DNA from 3 places in the Neptunicella sp. genome. Region 3 is predicted to be linked to each of the others. Evidence: predicted binding sites of a transcription regulator. Region 3 holds the regulator's gene; each other region holds the start of a gene.
The links. The regulator sigma-54, encoded in region 3, starts transcription at its own class of promoters, with help from an activator protein. The targets are predictions, from matches to a motif close to GTTGGCACGNNNNTNGNNT.
Positions count from the first base shown of each region.

Region 1: ACTD55_RS14660 (PEP-CTERM sorting domain-containing protein) is a predicted target of sigma-54. The motif match lies at 2,638-2,656, and genes of this name have one in related genera.
Region 2: ACTD55_RS09345 (CsbD family protein) is a predicted target of sigma-54. The motif match lies at 2,566-2,584, and genes of this name have one in related genera.

Region 1 is NZ_JBLWWF010000018.1:78,219-82,867, forward strand. It holds gene ACTD55_RS14645 (sigma-70 family RNA polymerase sigma factor) at 1-566, shown strand, start outside; gene ACTD55_RS14650 (ChrR family anti-sigma-E factor) at 533-1,174, shown strand; partial or broken gene ACTD55_RS14655 (peroxiredoxin) at 1,259-1,783, shown strand; gene ACTD55_RS14660 (PEP-CTERM sorting domain-containing protein) at 1,893-2,573, opposite strand; gene dnaJ (molecular chaperone DnaJ) at 2,876-4,006, opposite strand; gene dnaK (molecular chaperone DnaK) at 4,090-4,649, opposite strand, start outside.
Region 2 is NZ_JBLWWF010000009.1:112,592-117,240, forward strand. It holds gene ACTD55_RS09330 (alpha/beta hydrolase family protein) at 1-337, opposite strand, end outside; gene ACTD55_RS09335 (glycosyltransferase family 4 protein) at 728-1,945, shown strand; gene ACTD55_RS09340 (YwbE family protein) at 1,989-2,192, opposite strand; gene ACTD55_RS09345 (CsbD family protein) at 2,254-2,454, opposite strand; gene ACTD55_RS09350 (hypothetical protein) at 2,709-3,116, opposite strand; gene ACTD55_RS09355 (GNAT family N-acetyltransferase) at 3,176-3,601, opposite strand; gene ACTD55_RS09360 (sensor histidine kinase) at 3,621-4,649, opposite strand, start outside.
Region 3 is NZ_JBLWWF010000001.1:7,978-12,626, reverse strand. It holds gene lptA (lipopolysaccharide transport periplasmic protein LptA) at 1-480, shown strand, start outside; gene lptB (LPS export ABC transporter ATP-binding protein) at 482-1,207, shown strand; gene ACTD55_RS00065 (RNA polymerase factor sigma-54) at 1,287-2,735, shown strand; gene hpf (ribosome hibernation promoting factor) at 2,774-3,061, shown strand; gene ptsN (PTS IIA-like nitrogen regulatory protein PtsN) at 3,099-3,542, shown strand; gene rapZ (RNase adapter RapZ) at 3,539-4,390, shown strand; gene ACTD55_RS00045 (HPr family phosphocarrier protein) at 4,407-4,649, shown strand, end outside.

The DNA of each region.
Region 1 (4,649 bases), on a different contig from region 3:
CACTAGAGCAATTATTGGTAGCCATTGCACAACATCAGGATCGCAATGCCTTTATTGAACTGTTTAATGCGATTTCTGCCAAATTGAAAGCCTATGCATTGAGTTGTGGTGCCAATGACAGTGATGCAGAAGAAATTGTACAAGAATGCTTTATCACCGTCTGGAACAAAGCGCATTTATACCGTCCGGATGCGGCGGCTGCGACTACCTGGCTGTACCGTATTGTGCGAAATAAACGCATCGACTTTTTACGCAAACAACGACCCGATCAAATTCAATCCTATGATATTTTTCCCGATATGGCGGGCGACTCACTAGAAAATAACCTTGATAGTGATCTAAATCGGGATTTCACCCGTACATTAGTTAACTCTCTGCCCGAAGAGCAGCGACAAATTATTTTTAATGTATATTTTGAAGGTAAATCTCATAGTGAAATTGCCGAGCTAATGAATATACCTCTAGGTACGATTAAATCGAGATTGCGACTTGCAATGAAAAAATTGGACACACTAGCAAAAGAAAATATGACATGGCTGATTATCATCCTACTGACGAATTTTTAATCCAATTTAGTGCTGGGAAAATGCCGGATGCATTAGGCCTTATGATTGCCTGCCATCTGGAAGAATGTCCACGCTGCCAATCGCGCAGTCGCCTGTTCGAACAAGTAGGCGGTGAGTTATTGCAACAAAGCGCCGACCAGCCTGTGAGCGATACATTATTGGCCAATGTGTTAAACAAACTGGATACTCCCTCTGTCGCGGTGGACGAAGAGATCCCCCATACCAGTCAATCTATTATCCCCAGACCGTTACAGCGTTTTATTCAGCCTGATTATGCGCAATTAAAATGGTCAGGAATGACACGCAGTATTAAGGAAATTACCTTACCGTTTTCAGATAAACAATATACGGCCAAGTTATACAAGATAGCGGCCGGAAAAGAATTACCCGAACATACCCATTGTGGTAACGAGTTTACTCTTGTGATGCAGGGCAGTTTTTCTGATAAAGCGGGATATTACCGCCGAGGTGATTTTATCCAAGCCGATAGTAATACCGTCCATCAGCCTAAAGCGTCAGAAGATCAAGACTGTATCTGTTTTGCCGTGTTGGATGATTCGTTAAAAATGACCGGCTTCTTCGGACGCTGGCTAAATCCGTTTTTATAGTGCTATGCTCGGCAATGTTATTTTAGCTGTTTACATTTAGCGTCCCTAAATCGGGGGGACACAATATCCCGCTGTTAACAAACTATGGAGTTAGACATGATTAATAAAGTACCTAAAGTGACCTTTAAAACTCGCGTACGCAATGATGCACTAGGTGGACCTAATCCATTTGAATGGAAAGATTTAACCACCGACGATATTTTTGCTAAACAAAATGTCGTCTTGTTTTCATTGCCCGGTGCATTCACCCCGACCTGCTCCACCAGTCATCTGCCTCGCTACGAAGAATTATTTGATGAATTCAAACAGTTAGGGGTGGATAAAATAGTCTGTATCTCCGTCAATGATGCGTTTGTTATGTATCAATGGGGCAAAAGCCAAAATGCCAAGAATGTTTTCTTGTTACCAGACGGAAATGGCGAATTTACGCGTAAAATGGGTATGTTAGTGGATAAAAGTAACCTTGGCTTTGGTATGCGTAGCTGGCGCTATTCAATGTATGTTGAAAATGGCGAAATTATACAAGCCTTTAGTGAAGCAGATTTTGGAGATTTATGTCCAACGGATCCGTTTGAAGTATCGGATGCCGATACGATGCTAAATTTCCTCAAGAATCGTTGATTCATTATAGAGGCAATAACACACTATTAGCCCGTAGATGAAAGCATAAAAAAAGCCGCTAACTTTTAGCGGCTTTTTCTTGTCCGTAGAAGACAATTTATATTTTACGCTGTCTGATCCAACCTAATGCGATCAAACCTAACGCCAACAAAGTTAAAGGCGCTGGCTCAGGTACTGTTGCAGTGCCATAAATATCTAGCTTAGCGTCATATAAAGTAAAGTTATCACTATTTGCCGAATTTTCAGCAAACATTAGTGAGAAATTTTTATTATTGAGCATATTTTGAAAGATGCTGTTAGCAGTATTATTATCATCAAATGTAAATATACCGGTAAATATGTGACTGACTAAAAATTGATCATGATCCTCATCATAACCATTACCAGTTGATGCAGAAGCGCCCGGTCTTACACTCCAAAATTCAGAATCCGGAACGTCCATAGTGAAAGAAAAAAATCCCAAGTTAATTTCAACTGAATTACTTTCCAGATCGAAAGCATTACTAAATGTCAGACTTAGCTCAAATTTTTCAATATCATCGAAGGCAATACTAGAAAAATCAAAGTAATCATAAAAACGACCACAACCATTAGACGTATCAGTGATATTGACCGAATCAGCTCCTAACGTATCGCAACTATTAGACGAATTCAGGCTGGTTGGCGTGTACTGATCACCATAATCATGACTAATTGAGCCAATCAGTGCGGCATGTGATAAAGAAGTGACTACAGTAAGAGCGGTTACTGCGGCAAACTTGCTAATTAGATTTTTCATACTGCTATCCTTGTTAAATTACGACACCAATATCGTTGCGGATATTGGCAATTCGTAGTCAAAAAGGCAAATATCGAACCAACGTACTAAGTAAGCTTCAAAATTTTTTATAAGCTATTGTTTTTATTTAAAATAAAAATAGCAATAAAGAAAATTATTGTTTTTATACGGCATTGGAATGTAAAAAATTTCGACAGTCAATTGAACAATAAAAAACCAATCGTAAACAATTTTGGTGTTACACAAAAAAGCCGCTAACTTCCATTAGCGGCTTTTAAATGCAGTCAAATTGTAGCTAAATATTATTTAGCTAAATCATCGAAAAACTTTTTCACACCATCAAAAAAACCGGTTTCCTTGGGACGATGCTTAGCGGTATCTTTACCACTACCCATCGATTTATCCAATTCTTCCAACAGTTCTTTTTGCTTAGCACTAAGATTCACTGGCGTTTCAATGACAACTTTACACATTAAGTCGCCCACTGCGCCGGTGCGCACCGATTTAACCCCTTTACCACGTAAACGGAACATGCGTCCGGTTTGCGTTTCAGGGGTAATTTTCAGTTTCACTTTACCGTCCAGGGTTGGAACTTCGATATCTCCCCCCAATGCCGCACGTGTAAAGCTTAATGGCACTTCGCAGTACAGGTTATTGCCATCACGGACAAAAATATCGTGATCGCGGATGTGCACCTGCACATATAAATCTCCAGCTGGTGCGCCCTGCTCACCCGCTTCGCCTTCGCCACTAAGACGAATGCGATCACCGCTATCAACGCCTGCCGGGACTTTAACCGATAAGGTTTTGGTTTTCTCAACCCGCCCCTGACCATGACATTTACGACACGGATCACTAATTATTTTGCCTTTTCCAGAACAGGTTGGGCAACTTTGCTGCACCGCAAAAAAGCCTTGGCGCATCTGAACTTGTCCCTGACCATGACAGGTAGGACAGGTAGTTGGCTTACTGCCTTTTTTCGCACCGGAACCGTCACATTCGTCACAGCCGGTCAACGTAGGGACTCGGATCTCTACTTCTTTACCACGAACGGCTTCTTCGAGACTCAATTCCAGGTTATAGCGTAAATCAGCACCACGGCGCACACGTTGTCCGCCGCCACGGCGTCCACCACCAAAAATATCACCGAAGACGTCACCGAAAATATCACCAAAATCGGCACCGCCACCACCGCCGCCGCGGTTAGGATCAACACCGGCATGGCCATATTGGTCGTAGGCAGCTCGTTTCTGATCGTCGATCAGGATTTCATAGGCTTCCTGTACTTCTTTGAATTTTTCTTCCAGACCTTTGTCGCCAGAAGTACGATCCGGGTGATACTTCATCGCCAGACGTTTATAGGCCTTTTTAATGTCCCGATCTGAGGCATCTTTGGCTATGCCAAGTACTTCGTAATAATCACGTTTCGACATATTAATTCTGTGTCTCCAATATAGATAAATGGGGAGTGCGTAAACGACTCCCCATTTCTATCCACTTATGACTGTGACAGAAATTACTTCTTGTCGTCGTCTTTTACTTCTTCAAACTCGGCATCAACCACATCGTCATCTTGTGATGAAGAAGACTCTTGTTGTGCTTCTGCACCATCAGTTGCCTGTTGAGCTGCGGCTTGCTGTTGCGCAATTTCCATCAGCTTGGCTGACGCTTCAATCACCACTTGGATTTTGGCTTCAATATCCGCTTTGTCGTCAGACTTATACACGGATTCCAAATCGCTCACTGCGGCTTCGATTTTTTCTTTATCTTCAGCGGGCAGTGCATCTCCAGCTTCTTCAACCTGCTTGCGAGTACCGTGAATAATACCGTCAGCCTGGTTACGTACCTGAACTAACTCTTCGAATTTCTTATCCGCTTCTGCATTCATTTCTGCATCGCGAACCATTTTTTCGATTTCATTTTCGTCCAGACCGGAAGACGCCTGAATGGTAATTTTCTGCTCTTTACCGGTATCTTTATCTTTCGCTGATACATGTAAAATACCATCAGCATCAATATCGAAAGTCACTTCGATTTGTGGCTGACCACGCATCGCTGCACGAATACCTTCAAGAT
Region 2 (4,649 bases), on a different contig from region 3:
CCTCTTGCACCGACTCGGTGTTGTAAGGCACCAACACATGCAACAGGAGGCGTTCATCATTAGCCCAGCTAATCGCATAAGGACGAACCAAACGATCGGAAGTTTTACCGATTGTAGGATTACCGTCTTTTGCTAAATCCGAAATAGTAACAATGCGGGCTCCATCGCTATCCCGATTCCAAAGCTGGGCAAGATAACGTCCACTTGGTGAAATAACGGCTTGTTTATAATCCGCCTCTCGCAGAAAGTCTTCTAAATCCGGCACGTCAGCACAAACAATGGTGGTAAGCGTCAACCAAACGGTGAGTATTAAGTAAAGCTTTTTGATTAATTTCATTAATTCCCTCTATATGATTCCGTTTTATTAGAGCGTGTTGATCTTTGCTGTATGAATTTTGTTCTAACTAAACGCTTTTTAATCGCGACGCTTATTTGCAGGCCTAATGGATTAAGTCAAAAATAAGCAACAAAGAGTAAAAAGCGTTTAGAACGAACCCTTCGGGCAACGTTTGCGCGGCATTTCTACGGCTTCAGCACTCATTTATGTAGAACAACTACACCACATTCGTGCTTCATTGTTTAAATACCCCGCAACTCGTTGCAAAAATATACCGAAAAGATCAACACGCTCTAGTACTATAGGTAAATCTAAGCGTTAGTAATCCATTGATAATACTAGTTAAAGTATTTTCATGGAAATCTGACATTACCTTAAAAATTTATTTTTATGAAAATACTAATTATTGGCTATGTCTGGCCGGAACCGAACTCATCTGCTGCAGGCAGCCGGATGATGGCGTTAATTAACAGCTTTGTGGCTGAACAATGGCAAGTCACCTTTGCCAGTCCGGCCCAGCTCTCAGAACATCGTACCGATTTAAAAGCGTTGGATATTGATGAAGTCAGTATCGAACTGAATAACGGCAGCTTTGACGAGTTTATCCTCAAGTTAAAACCGGATATGGTGATGTTTGACCGCTTTATGATGGAAGAACAGTTTGGTTGGCGAGTAGAAAAACATTGTCCGGATGCATTACGTATTCTGGATATGGAAGACGCGCATTTTTTACGTCAGGCTCGCCAGCAGGCATTCAAAAAGCAACAAACTTTAGCTCCGCAGGACTTGCATACCGAGCTGGCTATCCGCGAAATCGCTGCCATTCACCGTTGTGATATAACCTTGGTGATTTCAAAATTTGAAATGGCATTATTGCAAAATCAGTTTGGCATTCCGGCCAGTATTCTGCATTACTGTCCTTTTATGCTCGATGGTGTGCATGCTGATAATCCTGATTTTGAGCAGCGCCAGCACTTTATCAGTATTGGTAACTTCCGCCACGAACCCAACTGGGATGCCGTATTGTGGCTCAAGCAGCAAATTTGGCCGCTCATCCGTAAACAGTTACCTCAAGCCGAGCTGCATGTTTACGGCGCTTACCCTCCCAAAAAAGCCACCGATTTACACCACCCCAAGCAGGGCTTTTTAGTCAAAGGTTGGGTAGAAGATGCCAAAAAAGTGATGCAACAGGCTCGAATTTGTTTAGCTCCATTACGCTTTGGAGCCGGACTCAAAGGTAAACTGGCCGATGCTATGCAATGTGGAACCCCCAATATTACCACCGATATTGGCGCTGAGGGATTCATCGAGGATGATCAATGGAGCGGGATAATTGCCAACGAGGCTGATAATTTTGCCGATGCCGCAGTGTCGCTTTATTCTGCCCGATCACAATGGCAACAGTATCAACAAAACGGATACGATGTGATCGAGCAACGGTTTGCCAAAGTCCTAATCCAAAAGCAATTCATTCAGCAAATTAACCATATTGTCGAAAATTTGGCTGAACATCGTCAACGCCATTTTACCGGGATGATGCTGCGCCATCACAGCATGAAAAGTACCCAATATATGGCGCAGTGGATTGAAGCCAAAAACAGCAAGTAATTGACAAAAATGAATATTTTTTAATAAATCTGTGTACGAAAGTTTAATCTTCGCTAGTATGGATTTGTTTCACCCGCCCCACTTGACCGTCCTCTAATCTCACTTTGATTCCATGAGGATGGTTAGGGGAGTTGGTTAAAATCCGTTGTACAACCCCTTGGGTTAGCGCACCGGTGCGTTGATCCTGCTTTAACACAATAGAAACTTTTATACCGGGTTGGATATTGGCGCGAATATTACCGTTCATATATTTCCTTGAAATATTTTGTTTGCGCCAGTAAAAACATATTGGCGCAAACAATATACCACTATTGCTTACTCATCCAGGCATGATACTCGGCCTTTGCTTGTTCCTCGGCTATTCCATAACGCTCCTGGATCAAGCCGACAATCTCTTCTTCGCGGCCTTCAATTTTATCCAGATCGTCATCGGTGAGTTTACCCCACTGTTGCTTGACGTTACCTTTAAGCTGTTTCCATTTACCTTGCCAAATATTTATGTTCGTCATAATCATTCTCCTGTTAACAATGTAACAATCGAGTTCATCCCGTCGCAGCGGATAACTCATTAACTGATTGCGATTTATTTTTCGCTACAGAATGTCTCTGCAACAATTAACAAGCCAGAACAATGCCAGCATTAATAATTTTATTATTTTCAATGCCTTACTATATTCAGGAAGGTTTTTAGTGTCAGATTTGCCATAAGACGAGTAACTATTACGCAACGAAGCGGTAATAGTTACCGAACAATGAATAGCAGTTACTTACAGGTCGCCATGTCCTTTGAAAGCTCGGTAATAAATTGACCGTCCTTGCCAAAATAGCGGTAGACCATAATGACTTTTAAATCGATAAAACTACGCAGATCCTTATTGGCACACAATGGGCCAATTACACTTTCTTCCATAATTGAATCGAATACGGCGACATCAAGCTGATTAGCGGTGTAATTAACCAATGTGTTGTTATAGATAATGTAATTTTTTAATGTAGCTGCTGAATCCAGTCTAGTATCAGCGTCAAGTGCCCAGGGCGCTTTAGCATTGACTTCCTTAACCACCATAGAAAGCTGTTGAGAGAGCAACCGCTGTTCTTCCGTTTGAGTTGCGTTGACCGTCCAAGTGGTTATTATCATGACCCCAACGAGTACTATTTTTTTCAAATCCATTTCATATTCCTTAAGTAATCCACCAGATAAATACCACCGATGCGATAGCGGATTTTTACTTATTCTATATCGATTGAAAAGTACTTTGCTTCGAACTTCATTCCCTTATTTAAATAAAACTGGTGTGCCGCTTGTCTGGAAACCCCGGATACCAGTCGTAACTGGGCACAGTGTCGCTGTTTCGCGAAATCCACCAGCCAGTCGAACAATTGCCCTCCATAACCTTTTGAACGATTGCCGTCGGCAGTAATCAACTCTTCAATTTCCAGATACTTTCCGGTATGCAACCACTCGGAAATCCTAAACCCGGCCGCAGATTTTATCTCGTCTCCATCTTCCAGACAGGCCAACCGATAACCGGTTTGCGATTCCATTCGCTCCACTTGTTGCAAAAACGCTTCAAGCGATAGATGGGGTCGCAGGCCAGACAACACCGCAAAACATCTGATTTTATCTGCCTCTGTTGCAACTAGCCTAAACTGCATTTTTACTGTTTCCCGTTAATTAAAATATCAAGCTGAACAGTGCACCACCGGCATCACTGCGACTCAGTTTAACACTGCCCCCATGGGCAATCATGACCTGACGGGTTAATGCCAGCCCCACGCCGGAACCTTCTTTTTTGGTGGTAAAAAAGGGCACAAACACTTTATGTTTTAATTCATCCGCAATGCCATGACCATTATCTGCCACTTCAATCACCACATGTCCACGCCGATTCAATAAGGCGCGCATGGTTACTTCGGGCTGAGGAATGTTTTCCAATGCCTGCTCTGCGTTATTTAACAGATTAATCAGTATTTGCTCGACCATCTGCACATCAACTGTCATTTCCAGAGTTTGAGGCTGAATATCGGTAATCAGGCGAATGCCCTTTTGTTGCCACTGTTGCGTTGCCAACGTTTGCACCTGGGTAAATAACTGCTGAATATGGATACGTTTAATATTGGGAGCCGGCAATCGGGTCAATCGTCGGTAACTGCCGACAAATTGCATCAGTCCTTCGCTACGACGGGCTACCGTTTGCACTGCATGAGCAATGTCATCCAATTCGTCAGTCAGCTCAGGTAAGCTTTGAGCCTTGCCTTTAGCATCTTCAACCAAATCCACGGCTGTTTTGGCCAGTGAAGCGACCGGGGTAATGCTATTCATAATTTCATGGGTTAATACCCTGACCAGATCTTGCCATGCCTGCAATTGTGCGTGGTCCAACTCACTTTGAATATCCTGTAAACTGAACAAACGCTCAGACTGACCGGCAATAATGATTTGAGTGGCAGATACCGCCAACTGGTGTTGCATATCGTCGACCATAAAATCGACCAGTCGCCGTTGTCCGGCCTCCAGACTCGCCAATTGCCGCGCAAAATCATCACCAAACTGGGCTAAATCGGATAAACGCTGTACGTGATAACTACCAAATAAACGACGGGCGCTGTTATTCCATAACACAATGTCGTCATTGGCATGGATACTCATTAATGGCACCGGCACATGCTCAACAACAGCTTTTAAGTGGCGCAGCTGTTGTTC
Region 3 (4,649 bases):
GGTTATCTGGCATTACTGCTGGTTCCCCTACATGCTTTTGCTGATAAGGCTGATTTCAAGCAGCCACTGGAAATATTATCTGAAAATAACAAAGCAGACGGCATCGAAAAATCCGGATTCTACCGTGGTAATGTACATATTACCCAAGGCAGTTTGGTGATTGATGCCGATGAGGTGGATGTGATAGCCAAAGATGGTCCTGGCAGTGAAATTTTTATTGCTCGTGGCAATCCCGCCAGCTATCAGCAAAAGTCTGATGATGGCAGTATGATTAAAGCCTTAGCCAACGAAATCAAATATACCCTGGGCGAACGGGTATTAACGCTTACCACCAATGCCGAACTGCACTTACAAAACAGTATGGTTAAGGCCGAATTTATTGAGTTCGATATGGAAAATGAACAATTTAGTGCCAACGGCAGTAACGATGACGATGGACGCACGATCACTATCTATCAACCCGGCACACAGGAAAAATAAGATGGCAACCCTTAAAGCCACCCATTTAGCCAAATCCTACAAATCCCGTCAGGTGGTAACCGATGTGAGTTTACAAGTCTCTACTGGCCAAATTGTTGGATTATTAGGGCCAAATGGGGCAGGTAAAACGACCACCTTCTATATGATTGTCGGCTTGGTTCCTATCGATAAAGGTCAAATTTTTATTGATGATCAGGAGCTGACTTTGCAACCTATGCATGTTCGTGCCCGCAAAGGTATTGGATATTTACCGCAAGAGTCATCGATTTTTCGTAAATTGACGGTATGGCAGAACTTGATGGCGATTCTAGAAACTCGTAAAGATCTGAGTAAGGCTGAGCGCGAAGAGCATGCAGACGCCCTGTTGGATGAGTTCAACATTAATCATATTCGTAATAGTCTTGGTATGAGTTTGTCGGGTGGCGAACGGCGACGGGTAGAAATTGCCCGCGCATTATCTGCCGATCCGGAATTTATTTTGCTTGACGAACCCTTTGCGGGCGTCGATCCTATTTCTGTGACCGATATAAAGAAAATTATCAATCACCTCAAAGACCGGGGGATTGGCGTGTTAATCACCGATCACAATGTTCGTGAGACCCTTGATGTGTGCGAAACCGCCTATATCGTTAGTCATGGAGAATTAATTGCCCAAGGCAATGCCGAACAGGTGCTAAGTAATCAACAAGTAAGGGATGTATACCTGGGCGAGCAATTCAAGCTATAGTTAGCAAACAAAACATCAACCATTAGCAATGTAACAGCCTTAGCTGGTTTTTGAATTAACGGGACACGACAAGACGTAAATGAAGCCCTCATTACAATTAAAATTTAGCCAACAACTGACCATGACACCGCAGTTGCAGCAAGCCATCCGGCTGTTGCAATTGTCGACCATCGATCTTCAGCAGGAAATTCAGGAAGCCTTGGATGCCAATCCACTATTGGAAGCAGAAGATAATCAGGACTTCCCCGAAAACGAAAACAAAGATTCAGATAATGACTATGAAGCCAGTGACAGTATTGAGTCTGGTGATGCTCTAGAGAAAAATGAATTACCCGACGAATTACCTATCGATTCAACCTGGGATGAATATTACAGTGCATCCTCGGCGCCAGCCGCTCCCATTAGCGGTGGTGATGATGAACAAATTTATCAGGGTGAAACCACCGACAACATTCAAGAACATTTATTATGGCAAATGCGCCTGACCCACTTCAGTGAAACAGATATCGCGATTGCCACTGCCATTATTGATTCTATTGATGAATCCGGTTATCTCACCGTGTCTACTGAAGATATTCTGAATAGTCTCGATAATGAAGAAGTCGACATTGACGAAGTGAATTGCGTATTAAAACGGGTGCAAATGTTCGATCCTGTTGGTGTTGGATCACGAACACCGGCCGAATGTTTGATGGTACAGCTTAACCAGTTTGCCGCTGACACCCCCTGGCTAGAAGAAGCCAAACTGCTAATTACCCAATACATGGATTTACTGGCCAGTAAGGATTATCGCACTCTGATGCGCAAGGCGCGCCTAAATGAAGAACAACTGCGGGAAACCATACGATTAATTCAGACCCTTAATCCACGTCCCGGCAATGCCTTAATTACCACTGAGCCAGAATATGTGATACCGGACGTATCGGTGATGAAAAAGAATGGCCGCTGGGTTGTCGAACTGAATCCCGATAGTCTTCCCAAACTCAATATCAATCAGCAATATGCGGCCATGAGTCGCAGTGTCAAAAATACCAGCGACAGTCAGTTTATTCGCTCACACATGCAAGAAGCCAAGTGGTTTATTAAAAGTCTGCAAAGTCGCAACGAAACTCTGCTCAAAGTGTCCAACTGTATTGTGCAGCAGCAACAGGGATTTTTTGAATATGGTCCTGAAGCGATGAAACCAATGGTGTTAAATGATGTCGCAGAAATGGTGGATATGCATGAATCAACCATTTCCCGTGTCACCACACAGAAATATATGCATACCCCCAGAGGGATTTATGAACTGAAGTATTTCTTCTCCAGCCATGTCGCCACTGAAAATGGCGGTGAGTGTTCGTCCACTGCAATACGGGCATTAATTAAAAAGCTGGTTGCGGCAGAAACACAAAGTAAACCTCTGAGTGATAGTAAGATTGCGCAATTGTTGGCCGATCAAGGTATTATGGTTGCTCGGCGAACCATTGCAAAATACCGCGAATCATTAATGATTCCACCGTCTAACCAACGTAAAAGTCTGCTTTAACGGAGCAGCTTGAACGTCAAATTTAAGGAAGTCGCGATATGCAAATCAACCTGACTGGCCACCATGTCGAAATTACAGACTCACTACGTGATTACGTAGATAATAAATTTACCAAACTGGAAAGACATTTCGATCATATCAATAACGTCCATGTAATACTTAACGTCGAAAAGCTCAATCAAAAAGCCGAAGCGACGTTACATCTACATGGTGCTGAAGTCTTTGCTACCTCAGAGCGTAATGATATGTATGCAGCAATAGACAATTTAATTGACAAGCTTGATCGACAGGTGATTAAGCATAAGGAAAAAGTCAGTCGGCATTAATCCATATTAAATGACTCAGTAAAAGCAGTAATAATTAATGGAAATTAAAAATATACTCACTCCCGGCTGCACAGTTTGTGCAGCCGAAGATTCCAGTAAAAAACGTATTTTGGAAACCATCAGCAATATTGCTCACCAAGCATTGCCGCAATTGAGTTCGGATCAAATACTCGAAAGTCTGTTATCCCGAGAGAAAATGGGCAGTACCGGTATTGGTAATGGCATTGCCCTGCCCCATGGGCGACTGGCTGAACTGGATAAAGTACTGGGAATTTTAGTTACTTGCCAAACACCAATTAGCTTTGATGCAATTGATAACAAACCGGTGGATATATTCTTTGCTCTACTGGTACCCGCGGATCAAGCTCAAGGACATTTACAAACGTTGGCTACCATCGCCGGTAAATTAAGCGATAAAGATATTCTCAAACAAATACGTCAGGCCGAAAGCAATCATGAACTTTATGAGGCGATAATATGAAGCTGATGATTATCAGCGGACGTTCAGGCTCGGGAAAATCTATTGCGTTAAGGGTATTGGAAGATCTCGGCTATTACTGTGTTGATAATCTGCCGGTTAACTTACTCCCCACCCTGACTCACACCGTGGTGGATGAATATGATCAGGTCGCAGTCAGTATTGATGTGCGTAACCTACCCAAAGATCCCGATGAATTAGTCGAAATTCTCAATTATCTGCCCGATAGCTGGGATATGAATATTGTCTATCTGGATGCCAGTGACGATGTATTAATTAAACGCTTTAGCGAAACTCGTCGTTTACATCCCTTATCCCGACATAATAAATCCCTTAGTGAAGCCATCATGGCAGAAACTAAACTGTTGGCTCCCATCATTGAACGTGCTGATTTGTATCTGGATACCGGCGAACTGTCCGTGCATCAGCTAGCTGAATTGGTCCGTGAAAGGATATTGGGTAAAAAAAGCTCTCGTTTAGTCATTGTATTTGAGTCATTCGGATTTAAACATGGCATTTCCAAAGACGCTGATTATGTATTCGACTCACGTTTTTTGCCCAATCCTCACTGGGAACCGGATTTGAAACACCTGACCGGATTAGACAGCGCCGTACAGAATTTTCTTGGTGCACAACCTATTGTGACTAAATTCATCTGGCAAATACAAAATTTGATTACCACCTGGCTTCCCCACTTAGAGCGGAACAACCGCAGTTACGTAACAATTGCAATTGGTTGTACCGGTGGCCAACACCGTTCAGTGTATGTGGCAGAAGCTTTGTGTAATAACATCCGTAATACTCACCCAGATGTACAAATCCGTCATCGTGAACTCAATCGCACTCCTTGATTAGGTAATGCTGTAAATGAACCGAATTGAAAAATCTCTGGTGATCCAGAATAAATTAGGATTACATGCCCGCGCGGCCACTCAATTAGCTAAACTTGCCAATCAATTTGATGCGCAAGTGACCATCCAGCAACAAGATAAAAGTGCGTCAGCCAATAGTGTATTAGGGTTGATGATGCTGGAAAGCCATCAAGGCAAAGAAATCACCGTAATCAGTGAAGGGGTCGATGCAGCGGCGGCAATGGATGCTGTGGAAGAA